2 regions of the Leifsonia sp. McL0608 genome follow, and region 1 is predicted to be linked to the other one. Evidence: predicted binding sites of a transcription regulator. Region 1 holds the regulator's gene; the other holds the start of a gene.
What was found. The regulator LexA, encoded in region 1, represses DNA repair genes until DNA is damaged. The targets are predictions, from matches to a motif close to TCGAACANNTGTTCGA.
Positions count from the first base shown of each region.

Region 1 (7,257 bases):
GCCTAGTCGCGGACGGTCGGTCGGGCGCACAGGTTCTGAACCGGCGCACAGGTTGCAACCTGTGCGCCGGGAGCGAACCTGTGCGCCGGGAGCGAACCTGTGCGCCCGTTTCTCCTTCGCCGGCGTCCGCGGTGACAGGATTGCTGCATGGTCGAGATCTCCGACGATGAGTTCGAACGCATCGTCACCGAAGAGTACGACGCCATTCCCGACGACTGGTTCGGGCAGCTGGACAATGTCGCGATCCTGATCGACAACCAGCCGAGCGGAGAGTATCCCCGGCTCTACGGCCTGTACACGGGACACCCGTTGACGCGTCGCGGCGTGTACGGCTACGGCGAATTGCCCGATCGCATCACCCTGTTCAAGAACAACATCCAGGAGCGCAGCGCCGATCTCGACGAGCTCCGCAGGCGGGTGCGGGTCACTCTCGCGCATGAGATCGGCCACTATTTCGGGCTCTCGGACGCTCGCCTCCACGAGCTCGGCTGGGCGTAGTCCGGGCCCGCGGGAAATACTCCCGCTGCGTTATGCCGGCCGATCCAGCCGGAGGACGCGATCGCTCGTCATTCACGCCAGGATCGGGCCATGAACGATCCGATCTCCTTCCCGACGCCTCCGGATGTGGCGATCCGTCTCGACGGCGTATCCAAGAGTTATGGCGGTGTCGAGGCGATCCGCTCGCTCGACCTCGACTTCACGCGGGGCGAATCCGTCGCGCTGCTCGGCCCCAACGGGGCGGGCAAGAGCACGACCATCGGGATGATGGTCGGCCTCGTCGCCGCCGATCGCGGGCGGATCAGCGTGGCCGGCTCGACGCCCCGCGCGGCCGTAGCCCGGGGTGCCATCGCGGCCATGCTGCAGGACACCGGCTTCATGGCCGGAGTGAGCGTCGCCGAACTGGTCGGCTTCAGCGCCGGAATCTACCCTCGGCCACTCGCCGTCGGGCGAGCCATCGAGCTCGCCGGTCTCGTGGGTCTCGAGCGTCGTCGCGTCGACCGCCTCTCTGGCGGCCAGGCCCAGCGCCTCCGGTTCGCGATCGCCGTGGTCGCCGACCCCGAGATCCTCATTCTCGACGAACCCACTCGTGCACTCGACGTCCAGGCGCGTTCCGAGTTCTGGGAGGCGATGCGCGCCTTTGCCGCGACCGGACGGACTCTCGTCTTCGCAACGCATTACCTCGACGAAGTGGATGAGAACGCCACCAGGGTCGTGGTGCTCGCGAACGGCCGGATCGTCGGCGACGGCCGACCCGACGAGATCCGTCGACGCACAGGGACGACCATGGTGCGCGTCACGGTGCCGGAGCCGGCAGCCGACGGTCAGGACGGGCTGCTCGGCAGCCTGCCCGGGGTCGTCGACGTCGCACGCGCGGGGGGACGATTCGCGATCCGCACCACCGACGCCGACTCGACCGTGCGAGCGCTGGCGGCCTGCAGTCTCGGGTGGAAGTCCCTCGAGGTGAGCCCGCCCAGCCTCGACGAATCCTTTCTCACCCTCACCCAGGAGGCTCAATCATGACCCGCTCCCTTCTCCGGCTGGAGACGCTCCGCATGCTGCGCGACCCCAAATACCTCGCACTGGCCGTCGCCGCGCCGATCGGCTTCTACCTCTTGTTCGCGACGTTGTTCGGCGGCGGTCCGACCCCGCCCGGCGAGCTCCCTGGCACGGTCGAGATCATGGTCGCCATGGCCGCATACGGCGCGATCTGGGCGGTCCTGTCCACGACTGGCCCTCGGATCGCTGAGGAGCGCCAGACCGAATGGCTGCAGCAGCTGCGATCCATGCCGATCTCCGGCGCGACCGTACTCGGGTCGAAAGTCTTCGCGAGCGTCCTGACCGCACTGCCTGCGATCGTGCTGGTCTGCGTGACGGCGGCCGTAGCGAAGGGGGTCTCGCTGTCGATCGGGCAATGGGTCGCCCTGGTCGCCGCCCTGTGGCTCGGAAGCACGACTTTCGCGGCCCTCGGGATCGCCATCGGCTTCCTCGTCGGCTCCGATCTCGCCTACCCGCTCAGCTACGGGCTCTACATGGCGATGTCGGCGCTCGGCGGCTTGTGGGTTCCTCCGGCTGTCCTTCCGTCGGGGATGAGCGACCTGGCGCTGTGGATGCCGACCTACCGGCTCGCGAACCTCGGCTGGGAGATCGCGGGCGGGAGCGTCCCCGATCCCACCACCATCGCCATCCTGGTCGCGTGGACCGCGGCTCTGTCCGGTGTCGCTTTCCTGGCCTACCGTCGCCCACGTCTGCTGCGGCTTCGTCCGCAGCCCCCGATAGGCTGACATGGTGACGAGCCCGGCGGTGGCGACCCGCAGCGGACACCGCATCACCGCGTTCCAGATCGACCTGCTGATCGCGGTGGTGGTGCTCGTGATCGTCGAGGCCGGGATCTACGCCGAACTGGCCTACGCCTCCCCGACGACCTTCCCGGCGATCGAGGCGTTTCCCGCCGGCGCCTACCTGCTCGGCTTCGCCGCGTGCGCGCCGCTGGTCTGGCGGCGCACGCATCCGGTTCTGGTCTCCTTCATCGTGATCGCCGCGGTCGCCGTCTATCATTTCGCCGGCTACCCGGGCGCGTCACCCGCCCTCGTGCTGTTCGCGACGTCATATGCGATCGGCGCCTACGGACGATCGACCTGGCGCTCGATCCTCATGGCGTCCGGTTTCATCGTCGCGTGGATGATCATCCCGTCCCTTCCCCCCGAGCCGGTGCCCTGGCTTTCGTTCGCCATCACCGGTCCTGCCCTCGGAATGGCGGTCATGGTGGTGCTGGGCGCGACGGCCGCGCAGGTTCGACGCAACAACGAGCTGAGCGTGGCCGCCGCCGCGAGCGAGGCGGAGGCGCGGATGCGCGAGGAGCTGACCGACGAACGCCTCGGGATGGCGCGCGAGCTCCACGACGTGCTGGCGCACACCATCTCGGTTATCTCGGTGCAGGCCGGAGTCGCCCTCGACGCGTTCGACGACCATCCGGATGCGGCCCGCACGGCGATGATGAAGGTGCGCGGGCTGTCGCGCCAGGCGATTCCGGAGCTGCGCCGCACTCTCGAACTGCTCCGTCGCGATCCTGCGCCCGGTGCCGAGACCGCTCCGCAGCCCGGACTGGACAGGCTTCCCGACCTCCTGGCGGAACTCGAGGCGTCGGGCCTGACGGTCGAGTCGCGGATCTCCGTCGATGGCGCGGAGATCACACCGTTCGTCGAGCTGACCGCCTTCCGTATCGTCCAAGAGGCCGTCACGAACGTCGTGCGTCACGCAGCGGCGAGCACAGTGTGGGTGACGGTGCGCGCAGACCTCGACACGCGCGCGCTGCTCGTGACGGTGGAGGACAACGGCCGCGGCGCGCCTGCGGGCGGCGACGGCCGCGGGCTCGGGCTGGTCGGGATGCGCGAGCGCGCCCACTCGGTCGGCGGAACGCTCGAAACCGGCACGTCGCGGGCCGGCGGCTTCCTCGTGTCCGCAGTGCTGCCGATCGAGGAGCCGGCGTGATCCGCGTCGTCCTGGCCGACGACCAGGCGCTCATCCGCGAGGGGTTCCGCGCGATCCTCGAGCGTTCCGACGACATCGAGGTCGTCGGAGAGGCCGCGGACGGCATCGAGGCGGTGGAGCTGGCACGCCGGATGCGTCCGGACGTGATCGTGATGGATGTGCGGATGCCGCGCCTCGACGGGATCGCAGCGACGGCCTCTGTGATCGCCGACGCGTCGCTCCCGGGCACGCGGGTTCTGGTGGTCACGACGTACGAGCTGGACGCCACGGTGTTCGAGGCGCTGCGTGCGGGCGCGAGCGGCTTCCTTCTCAAGGACCTGGAACCGGACGACCTCCGGCGGGCAGTGCGAGTGGTCGCCTCAGGCGAGTCCCTGCTCGCGCCGAGTGTCACACGCAGGTTGATCGAGCGCTTCGCCACCCTGCCGCGGCGGGATGCGGCCGTCGACGAGAAGCTCGGGCTCCTGACCGACCGGGAGCGCGAGATCGTCGCGCTGGTCGCGGTGGGTCTCAGCAATGCGGAGATCGGCGAACGCCTGTACATCAGTCCGGCGACGGCGAAGACCCACGTGTCGCGCGCGATGGCGAAGCTGGACGCACGTGATCGGGCGCAGGTCGTGGTCTTCGCCTACGACTCCGGCATCGTGTCCGCGCCGGGGCCCTGACGACGGCTCCTGACGCGGGGCGGTGATGCTCAGACCGCGCGGAGGACCGCCACCACCTTGCCGAGTACCTCGGCGAAGTCGCCGAGGATCGGCTCGAAGTTCGAGTTGCGGGGGAGCAGCCAGGTGTGGCCGTCGCGCTGGCGGAAGACCTTGACCGTGGCCTCGCTGTCGAGCATGGCGGCGACGATGTCACCGTTCTCCGCCGTCTTCTGCTGCCGGACGACCACCCAGTCGCCGTCGCAGATCGCCGCATCGATCATCGACTCGCCGACGACTTTCAGCATGAAGAGGTCTCCGTTGCCGACGAGCTGGCGGGGGAGGGGGAAGACTTCTTCGACCTGCTGGTCGGCCGTGATGGGCACGCCGGCGGCGATGCGTCCGACCAGCGGGACCATCCGGGCGTCGCCGACCGGGGTCTGGTTCTCGTAGTCGAGGCTTTCGGATGCGGTGGAGGGGACGTCGATCAGGATCTCGAGTGCGCGTGGCCGGTTCGGGTCGCGCCTGAGGTAGCCGCTCAGCTCGAGCTGGTTCAGCTGGTGCGTCACGCTCGACAGCGACGAGAGCCCGACGGCGTCGCCGATCTCCCGCATGCTCGGCGGATAGCCGCGCTGGCTGACGGAGCGCGCGATCACGTCGAGGATGGCGAGCTGCTTCTCGCTGAGGTTCTTGCGCCGGCGGGTCCCGCCGCGTTCGCGCCCTGCTCCAGTGTCGTTCGTCACTTCCCCGTCCCTTCGTGACCGCCTCCGCGTCCGTTCCGGGACGTGCTCTGGAACGAATGTCGGTGGTGCCTGGTTGAGTGAACTCCAGACAATCGAAACTGTATCCACGATGCAGCGCTGAAACAAACATGTGTTCGAGTGTGTTGCGATATTCGTCCCATAATCAGTGCCTGTGGAGTGGTTGAAGTTTCAGACATTCGAAGATATATTCGGAACATAGCTTCGCATCCGGCCCTCCCGGCCGAGTGCCGGATGCGAATACTCCCAGGAGGACAGGCCATGACTGCAGCGATTCAGATGCCGACGCATTTCGCCGGTGCGACGTCCCGCCCCGCCGGTGAACCGTCCACGCACCTCCGTCTCACGCGGCGTGGTCGTGCCGTGCTCACGACGCTCGCGGCCGTTCCTTTGGTGGTGGGCGCCTTTCTCTTCGCCGTCAACGGCGGGGGCGCCATCGCGACCGGCTCGAGCACGCACACGCAGTTCGCCTACGTGACGGTTCACTCCGGCCAGTCGCTCTGGAGCATCGCCGAGAAGGTCGCGCCGAGTGCAGATCCGCGCGACGTGATCGCTGACATCGTGTCGCTGAACCAGCTGCAGTCGGCCGTCGTGACACCCGGTCAGCGCATCGCGATTCCGGCGCAGTACAGCACCGGGCAGTGAGAACTGGCACGAGGAGACGCGCAGTCCTGCCGCATTAGCATTGGGTAGGTGACCTCCCTCTCTGATCTGCCTATTCGCGATGACCTGCGGGGAAAGACCCCGTACGGCGCACCACAGAAGACCGTTCCGGTCGCGCTTAACGTGAATGAGAACACGCATCCGATTCCGGATGACGTGGCGGCAGACATCGTGGCCGCGGTCGCCAAAGCGATCCACGGGGTCAACCGCTATCCCGATCGCGAATTCGTCGAGCTGCGCGAAAGCCTGGCCCGGTATCTCGGGCACGGTCTGACCTCTGCGCAGATCTGGGCGGCGAACGGGTCGAACGAGGTCATCCAGCACATCCTGCAGGCCTTCGGTGGACCCGGGCGCACCATGCTCGGCTTCGCGCCGACCTATTCGATGTACTCGATCCTCGCTTCCGGCACGGGAACCCAATGGATCGCGGGCCCCCGGGGCGATGACTTCGAACTCAGCGCCGAGACAGCCGTCGCAGAGATCCGCCGCGTCGACCCCGACATCGTGATCCTGTGCGCCCCGAACAACCCGACCGGCACACCGCTCTCGATCGAGACGATCGCTGCTGTCTATGACGCGGCACGGGGAATCGTCGTGGTCGACGAGGCGTACGCCGAGTTCATGCCTTCGGGGAGCCCCTCCGCCCTCACGCTCCTGCCGGGACGCGAACGCCTGCTCGTCTCGCGCACGATGAGCAAGGCCTTCGCCTTCGCCGGGGCGCGGGTCGGCTACCTCGCCGCGGACTCCGCCGTCACGGACGCCCTCCGACTGGTGCGCCTCCCGTATCACCTGTCCGCGCTCACCCAGGCGGCGGCGATCGCAGCGCTCGCCCACTCCGCCGAGATGCTCGCCATGGTCGGCGAGATCTCCGCGCAGCGCGATCGGCTCGTGACCGAACTCGCGGCGCTCGGGTACCAGCCGCACCGCAGCGGGAGCAACTTCGTCCTCTTCGGCGGTGTGCGCGACCCGCACGCGACCTTCCAGGCGCTCCTGGCCCAGGGAGTCCTCATCCGTGATGTCGGAATCCCCGGCCACCTGCGCGTGACCGCGGGCACCGAGGCCGAGACGACGGCGTTTCTGACGGCGCTCGCCTCACTCGGTCACACAGACGAGGGCGTCACCGCGTCGACACTAAACTCGCAGTCATGACCAATCGCACGGCCACGATCCAGCGGGAGACGAGCGAGTCGAGCATCCAGCTCACCGTCGACCTCGACGGGAAGGGCATCGCCGACGTGCAGTCGTCCGTGCCCTTCTTCGACCACCTGCTGACCGCGTTCGCGAAGCACTCCCTCACCGACCTGACGGTCCGCGCCAGCGGCGACGTCGAGATCGACGTGCACCACACGGTCGAAGACATCGGCATCGTGCTCGGCCAGGCCATCCGTTCCGCGCTCGGCGACAAGTCGGGGATCTCGCGGTTCGGCGACGCCCTCGTGCCGCTCGACGAAGCGCTCGTGCAGGCCGTCGTCGACATCTCCGGCCGTCCGTACCTGGTGCACACCGGTGAGCCTGCAGGCTTCGAATACCACCTCATCGGCGGCCATTTCACCGGTTCCATGGTGCGTCACGTGTTCGAGGCGATCACCTTCAACGCCGCGCTCACGACGCACATCACCGTTCTCGGCGGCCGCGACCCGCACCACATCGCCGAGGCCGAGTTCAAGGCCTTCGCGCGCGCATTCCGCCAGGCGAAAGCGCTCGAC
Region 1 covers NZ_CP154826.1:2,486,416-2,493,672, reverse strand. Annotated here, with positions in the region: gene metE (5-methyltetrahydropteroyltriglutamate--homocysteine S-methyltransferase) at 1-6, shown strand, start outside; gene AAYO93_RS11830 (metallopeptidase family protein) at 148-498, shown strand; gene AAYO93_RS11825 (ABC transporter ATP-binding protein) at 589-1,521, shown strand; gene AAYO93_RS11820 (ABC transporter permease) at 1,518-2,282, shown strand; gene AAYO93_RS11815 (sensor histidine kinase) at 2,284-3,489, shown strand; gene AAYO93_RS11810 (response regulator transcription factor) at 3,486-4,151, shown strand; gene lexA (transcriptional repressor LexA) at 4,181-4,870, opposite strand; gene AAYO93_RS11800 (LysM peptidoglycan-binding domain-containing protein) at 5,150-5,533, shown strand; gene AAYO93_RS11795 (histidinol-phosphate transaminase) at 5,582-6,700, shown strand; gene hisB (imidazoleglycerol-phosphate dehydratase HisB) at 6,697-7,257, shown strand, end outside.

Region 2 (7,257 bases), 520 kb from region 1:
ATGACCTGGTAGATCGACTCGGTGTCGTCGGTCGACTCAGGGATGCTGAAGCGACGGTACTGGTCTTTGCGGGGCAGCCCGTCTTCGAACACCACCATGGAAGCGACGATGTTCGTGCCGCTGAGGTGGGACACGTCGTAGCATTCCATGCGAAGCGGGGCGTCATCCATGCCGAGGGCGTCCCGGATGTCGCCGAGGGCTTTGGAGCGGGCGACGAAGTCCGAGCTCCGTCGCGTCTTGTAGAGGATCAGCGCGTTCTTCGCGTTCATCTCGACGGTCTGGGCGAGCGCCGCCTTGTCGCCGCGCTGCGCGACGCGGAGACCGACTCTGCCCGTGAGCGCTCCGCGCGACGCGGCGGGGTCACCGTTCTCCTGTCGTCGCGCGGTCAGCCAGAGCTCGAGCTCGGCCGCGTCTTCCGGCAGTTCGGGTACGAGGATCTCCCGCGGCGGCGCAGAAACGCCTTCGTACGCGTTCTGCAACACGATCTCGACGAGTTCGCCGAGTTCGACGTCGAGTTCTTTGTCGACCACCCAGCTGCGCACACCGCGGATGCGGCCGCCGCGAACGATGAACTGTTGTACGGCAGCGGCGAGTTCGTCGTGCGCGATTCCGAAGAAGTCTGCGTCGACGCCCTCGGGCAGAACGACGGCGGTCTTCGACATCGCCGCCTCGAGTGCCTGGATGGCGTCCCGGTGCCGCGCAGCCGATTCGTAGTCCTGGGTGCTCGCCGCCGCCTTCATCTGCTCGGTGAGGCCGCGGATGTATCGCGTGTCGTTGCCCGCCATGAACGACGCGAAGTCTTCCGCGATCGCACGGTGCTCGTCTTTGGTCACCCGGCCGACGCAGGGTGCGGCGCACTTGCCGATGTCACCGAGCAGGCAGGGACGCCCGGTGAGTTCGGCCCGCCGGTACACGCCGTCGGAACAGCTCCGCATCGGGAATGCCTTGAGCATGAGGTCGACGGTGTCGCGGATCGCCCAGACCTTCGTGTATGGACCGAAGTACCGCGCGTCCTTGATGTTGCGATTGCGCGTGACCGTGACGCGAGGCACCTCCTCGCCGAGGGTGACGGCGAGATATGGGTAGGTCTTGTCGTCGCGGAACTGAACGTTGAACGGCGGGTTGAATTCTTTGATCCACGTGTATTCGAGCTGCAGCGCCTCGAACTCGGTCGCCACGACGGTCCATTCGACGGATGCGGCGGTCGTGACCATCTTGCGGGTGCGGTCATGGAGGTTGCGCAGCGGCGCGAAGTAGTTGCTCAGTCGCGCGCGCAGGTTCTTCGCCTTGCCGACGTAGAGCACCCGCCGATTCGCGTCACGGAAGCGGTAGACACCCGGCTGCGTCGGGATCTCGCCGGCCTTGGGCCGGTAGCTGACGGTATCGGCCACGCCCGTGTCCTACGCAGCGCCCTTGGCGCGCTCGATCGCCGGAAGGATCTCTTTCAGGTAGACACCGGTGTGGCTTCCCGGGGTCTCGGCGACCTGCTCCGGTGTGCCTGTGGCGATGACCTGCCCGCCGCCCGCACCGCCCTCGGGGCCGAGATCGATCACCCAGTCGGCTGACTTGATCACGTCGAGGTTGTGCTCGATCACGATCACGGTGTTCCCCTTGTCGAGCAGCCCGTTGAGCACGAGCAGAAGCTTGCGCACGTCTTCGAAGTGAAGGCCGGTCGTCGGCTCATCGAGCACGTACACACTGCGGCCGTTCGAGCGCCTCTGCAGCTCCGTCGCCAGTTTGACCCGCTGTGCCTCGCCGCCCGAAAGGGTCGTCGCGCTCTGCCCGAGCCGGACGTAACCGAGTCCGACGTCGACAAGTGTCTGGAGGTAGCGGTGGATCGCCGAGATGGGCCGGAAGAATTCGGCCGCTTCGGTGATCGGCATGTCGAGCACTTCGGCGATGTTCTTGCCCTTGTAATGCACCGACAACGTGTCGCGGTTGTACCGCGCTCCCCCGCAGACCTCGCACGCGACGTACACGTCGGGCAGGAAGTTCATCTCGATCTTGATCGTGCCGTCGCCGGAGCACGCCTCGCAGCGGCCGCCCTTGACGTTGAACGAGAAGCGGCCGGGCTGATAGCCACGGGTCTTGGCCTCGAGCGTCTCGGAGAAGAGGGTGCGGATGCGGTCGAACACTCCGGTGTAGGTCGCCGGGTTCGATCGGGGCGTGCGTCCGATCGGCGCCTGGTCGACGTGGATGACCTTGTCGAGGTTGTCGAGTCCGGTGACCTTGCCGTGCCTGCCCGGGAGCTTGCGTGCACCGTTGAGCCGGTTGGCGAGAACGCGGTACAGGATGTCGTTCACCAGGGACGACTTGCCCGACCCGCTGACCCCGGTGACGGCGATGAAGGTGCCCAGCGGGAAGTCCACCGTGACCTTCTTCAGGTTGTTCGCTTCGGCACCGACGACCGTGATCATCCGATCGCGGTCGATTGGGCGGCGGGTCGTCGGCGTCTCGATCTCTCTGCGGCCGGCCAGATAGTCGCCGGTCAGCGATCGGGTGTTCGCCAGGAGTTCCTCATAGGACCCGGAGTGGACTACGTGGCCGCCGTTGACGCCGGCGCCCGGACCGATGTCGACGATCCAGTCGGCCGTGCGGATGGTGTCTTCGTCGTGTTCGACCACGATCAGCGTATTGCCGAGGTCGCGGAGAGCGACGAGTGTCTCGATGAGGCGGCGGTTGTCGCGCTGGTGCAGTCCGATGCTGGGCTCGTCGAGCACATAGAGCACGCCGGTGAGGCCCGACCCGATCTGAGTGGCCAGCCGGATGCGCTGCGCCTCCCCACCGGACAGGGTCGCTGCCGCGCGCGACAGGTTCAGGTAGTTGAGACCGACCTGGATGAGGAAGTCGAGCCGGACCTTGATCTCACGCAGGACCTGGGCGGCGATCGCCGTCTCGCGGTCGGTGAGGTGGAGCTTGTCCATGAACCCTCGGGCATCCGTGAGACTCAGCTCGGACGCGTCGGCGATGCTTGCGCCGTGGATGAGGACGGCGAGGACCTCGGGCTTCAGCCGTTTGCCGTTGCAGACGGGGCACGGCACTTCGCGCAGGTATTCCGCCCAGCGCGCCCGCTGCGTGTCCGTGTCGGCCTGGATGTATTGCCGCTCGATGTACGGGACGACGCCCTCGAATCCCGAGGTGTAGCTCATCTCGCGGCCGTAGCGGTTCTTCCACCGCACCTTCACCTCGAAGTTGTCTCCGCGCATCACTGCGTTGCGGACTTCTTCGCTCAGATCTCGCCACGGCGTGTTCAGGGAGAATCCCAGATCGCGCGCGAGCCCGTCCAGGAGCTTCTCGTAGTAGTTGAAGAGTCCCTTGCCCTGCGTCGTCCAGGGGACGATGACGCCCTCGGCGATGCTGAGATCGTCGTCGGCGAGCAGGAGCGCCTCGTCGACCGACATGCGAGTCCCGAGCCCGGAGCATTCTGGACAGGCGCCGAATGGTGCGTTGAACGAGAACGTTCGCGGCTCGATCTCGGTGAGCTGGATCGGGTGGCCGTTGGGGCAGGACAGCTTCTCGCTGAAGGACCGCCAGGCCGCCGGCCCTTCGAGGTCGACGAAGTTCACCTGGACGAGTCCGTCGGTGAGTCGGAGCGCGGTCTCCAGTGAGTCGGTCAGGCGGCTGAGGATGTCGGGGCCGGCGACGAGCCGGTCGACGACCACGGAGATGTCGTGCTTGTACTGCTTCTTGAGCGTGGGCGGGTCACTCAGCTGGATCTGCTTGCCGTCGACGAGCGCACGTGAATATCCACCGGCCGCGAGCTCCTTGAACAGGTCGACGAACTCGCCCTTCTTCTGGGAGACGACGGGGCTGAGGATCTGGTACCGGGTGCCGGGTTCGAGCTCCATGAGCTGGTCGGCGATCTGCTGCACCGTCTGGCGCTGGATCGGTTCACCGCACACCGGACAGTGCGGAACGCCGATGCGCGCCCACAGGAGCCTCATGTAGTCGTAGATCTCGGTGATCGTCCCAACCGTCGAACGCGGGTTGCGGTTGGTCGACTTCTGGTCGATCGAGACGGCCGGGCTGAGCCCTTCGATGAAGTCGACGTCAGGTCGATCGACCTGGCCGAGGAACTGCCGGGCATACGCGGAGAGCGACTCGACGTAGCGACGCTGGCCCTCCGCGAAGATCGTGTCGAAGGCCAGAGATGACTTGCCCGAGCCGGACAGGCCCGTGAAGACGACGAGTGAGTCCCTGGGGATCTCGAGGTCGACGTTGTGCAGATTGTGCACTCGCGCGCCCCGCACACTGAGGTGGGATCCGGTCACCTGGTTGATACTCACTCGATCAATTCTCCGCTATTCGTGAAGCGGGACGGCCCACGTTCGCTCTCGGCGACAGTCGCCGCGTTCGCGCGGCACGTCCCCATGCCCCATCGTCCGAAACCCCGTGTTCGAACATATCTTCGATTGTAGCGCTCCCCCGTGGTGCTGCGCGTCCTGTACGCGGCGAGTCTAAGCCACCCCTCCGACATCCGAACGGTCAGGGTCGCCGTTCACGCAGGAGTGGACCGAGGAGGACGAGCGAGAGAGAAACGAGGGCCACCGCGGCGACGACCGCGATCGCGGGAAGAGCCGCGTGCGAAGCCGTAGCCGAGGCGAGCCACAGAGTGACAGCGATGAGCAGCTGCGACGGAACCTGGATCGCAGCGAACCGGAGGGCCGACGGTGCCAGCGCGCGCAACTGGACGCGTGCGCGCGGTGACATTACGAGCATCCAGGATGCGAGCACGTGCGCGGCATGCACGCCGGCCACCAGCAGGTACGGGTGCCAGTCGAGCGGATCCGGATGGCGCGTCAGCACAGTTCCCGCGAGAACGACCAGCATCACCCACGCCGTCATCCATCGAGGTACCACGACGGCGGCTGCAGCGAGAAGGACGACGACACCGCTCCAGAACGCCGAGGTCCCCTCCACCAGTCCGAGACCCACCCCGACGATGAAGAAGGCGCCGCGGAGCACCCAGGCGGTCACATGAGGGCCGATCATCGGCGCCCCATCGGCGTGACGAGAGGCGTCGTGTTCGAGCTTCGTCGGTTCCGAACTCACCGGACGCTCCTCGGCCGGCTCAGGTTCCGGAGCACGGCCTCTCGATCGGGCCGGCCGCCGGAGCGCTGCCAGCGCACGATGTCGATCCCGGCCGCGCCCAGTCGGTGCAGTCGTTCCTCGCGCTCCATCATCACGATGCGGAAGGCGACGACTTCGCGCCGGACCAGCCCCGTCGTCACCGGGTCGGGAAGGGAGTCGACACCGATGACGCGGTGCCCGGATGCCCTCCAGAGCAGGGCGAGGTGTGCGGCCTCATCGTCGAGGAAGGTCGAGAAGACGATGATCTCCGCACCGGGGACGACCTGCGGAGCACGCACGCGGTCGGATGCGAAGCCGGATGGCCGGGTGCGGGCGATCGCGTCCAGCAGACGATAGAGCTGGCGGTCGCCTCCGCCCGGCCGGAGGGCGCGGGTCTGCGTGGCGAGGTCGTGGAAGCCGACGCGATCACCGGCTCGGATGTAGCCGGCGGTGAGTGAACTCGCACCCTCGCGGGCGAGGTCGAGCGAGCTGATGCCGCGGTTCCGGGGAGCACCGCTGCTCCACTCGGCCACCCCGTCTGTCACGTCGTCCCGGCTGTCGAGGACGATCAGGATGGCCGCATCCGAGGTCGCGGTCGTCCGCCGCACGTACAGTTCTCCGGGCGCCTGGGCGCGTCGTGCCGTCGCGCGCCAGTCGATGCGTCGCAGTCGGTCCCCGCTCGTGAAGCGGTCGATGTCCCGGAATTCGCCCCCGTCGCCCGGCCGCGACGAGCTGTGCGGTCCCGTGAGTCCCGTGAGCCGTTCCGGCAACGGCAGGCTGCGCGGAGCGGTGTACGCCGGTTCCACGACGCGTTCCGAGAACAGCGGGAGGGTCGGATCGGACAGGAACGACGCATCCGCCCCGACCAGCCTGTAGCGGGTCTCGACGAACCGTTGCGGTCCTGAATGGAGGACGGCGATCGTTCCGGAGAGCGCCGTCGCCGTGCCGGGCGCGACGAGGTAGTCGCGCTGTCGGGATCCGAGGGTTCGCAGTCGCACGTGCACCGCGTCGACGCGTTCTTCAGCGGTGATGTGCACGGTGTAGTCGAGGGTCGTCCGATCGCTTCCGCGCTTCGTGGTCGAGGAGAAGGCCGAGAGTGTGCGGGTCACCGGTCGCCGGTCCCAGGCGACCGCGGCGCCGAGAGCGAGTGGTAGACCCACCAGGGCGAGTTCGATGTTCGACACGGCCAGCGCCATCCCGAGGCAGAGCAGGGCGACGACGACGGCGGCGGTCACGGATGCGCTCATCGACCATCCGTGACTGGATGCTGTCGGCGGAGGCTCGGGAGCCGCTTCGCGAGCGTTGTCGGTCATCGTCAGTCCGGCAGCGTTCCCGGGGAACGGGTGCCGACGACCGGCGGCCCCGCAACGGTGTTGACGAGTTCCGTCACGATCTGCGTCGCCTGCACTCCCCCGGTCCAGGCCTGGACGGTCAACGAGAGCCGGTGGGCGAGAACGGGAACGGCGACAGCCTTGACGTCGTCCGGGATGACGAAATCGCGGCCGTCCATCACCGCTTTCGCCCGTGCCACCAGCAGCAGGCTCTGCGATCCGCGAGGCGACGCGCCGACCTGGACGGAGCGGTGGCGCCGTGTCGCGGCCGCAAGGGCGACACAGTACGCGGCGATGTCCGGGTCGACATCCACATGCTCGACGCCTGCCTGCATCGCACGCAGCGTGTCGGCACTCACGACCGGGTCGATTGTCGCGCGCTCCTGGTGCCGCGCGATCCGCGCGAGGAGGACCCGGCTCTCGCCGTGCGCATCGGGATAGCCGACCGCGAGACGCACCATGAAACGGTCGAGTTGCGCTTCCGGGAGTGCGTACGTTCCCTCGTATTCGATCGGATTCGAGGTGGCGATCACATGGAAGGGAACGGGCAGCGGGAAGCTGTGGCCCTCGACGGTCACCTGCCCTTCCGCCATGGCCTCGAGCAGCGCGGACTGCGTCTTCGGAGAGGTGCGGTTGATCTCGTCGGCCAGGAACAGACCCGTGAAGACAGGGCCGGGACGGAAGACGAAATCGGCCTCCGCCGGCGCGTAGACGAACGATCCCGTGATGTCGGCCGGGAGGAGATCTGGGGTGCACTGGAGCCGCCGGAATTGGAGCCCGATCGCCGTGGCGAGGCTCCGGGCCGCCAGCGTCTTGCCCAGGCCGGGCACATCTTCGAACAGCACGTGGCCGCCGG
Region 2 covers NZ_CP154826.1:1,969,979-1,977,235, reverse strand. Annotated here, with positions in the region: gene uvrC (excinuclease ABC subunit UvrC) at 1-1,391, opposite strand, end outside; gene uvrA (excinuclease ABC subunit UvrA) at 1,401-4,286, opposite strand; gene AAYO93_RS09310 (hypothetical protein) at 4,486-5,052, opposite strand; gene AAYO93_RS09305 (DUF58 domain-containing protein) at 5,049-6,383, opposite strand; gene AAYO93_RS09300 (AAA family ATPase) at 6,386-7,257, opposite strand, start outside.
Region 2: a site for LexA is predicted at 4,397-4,412, ahead of uvrA (excinuclease ABC subunit UvrA). Genes of this name have one in related genera too.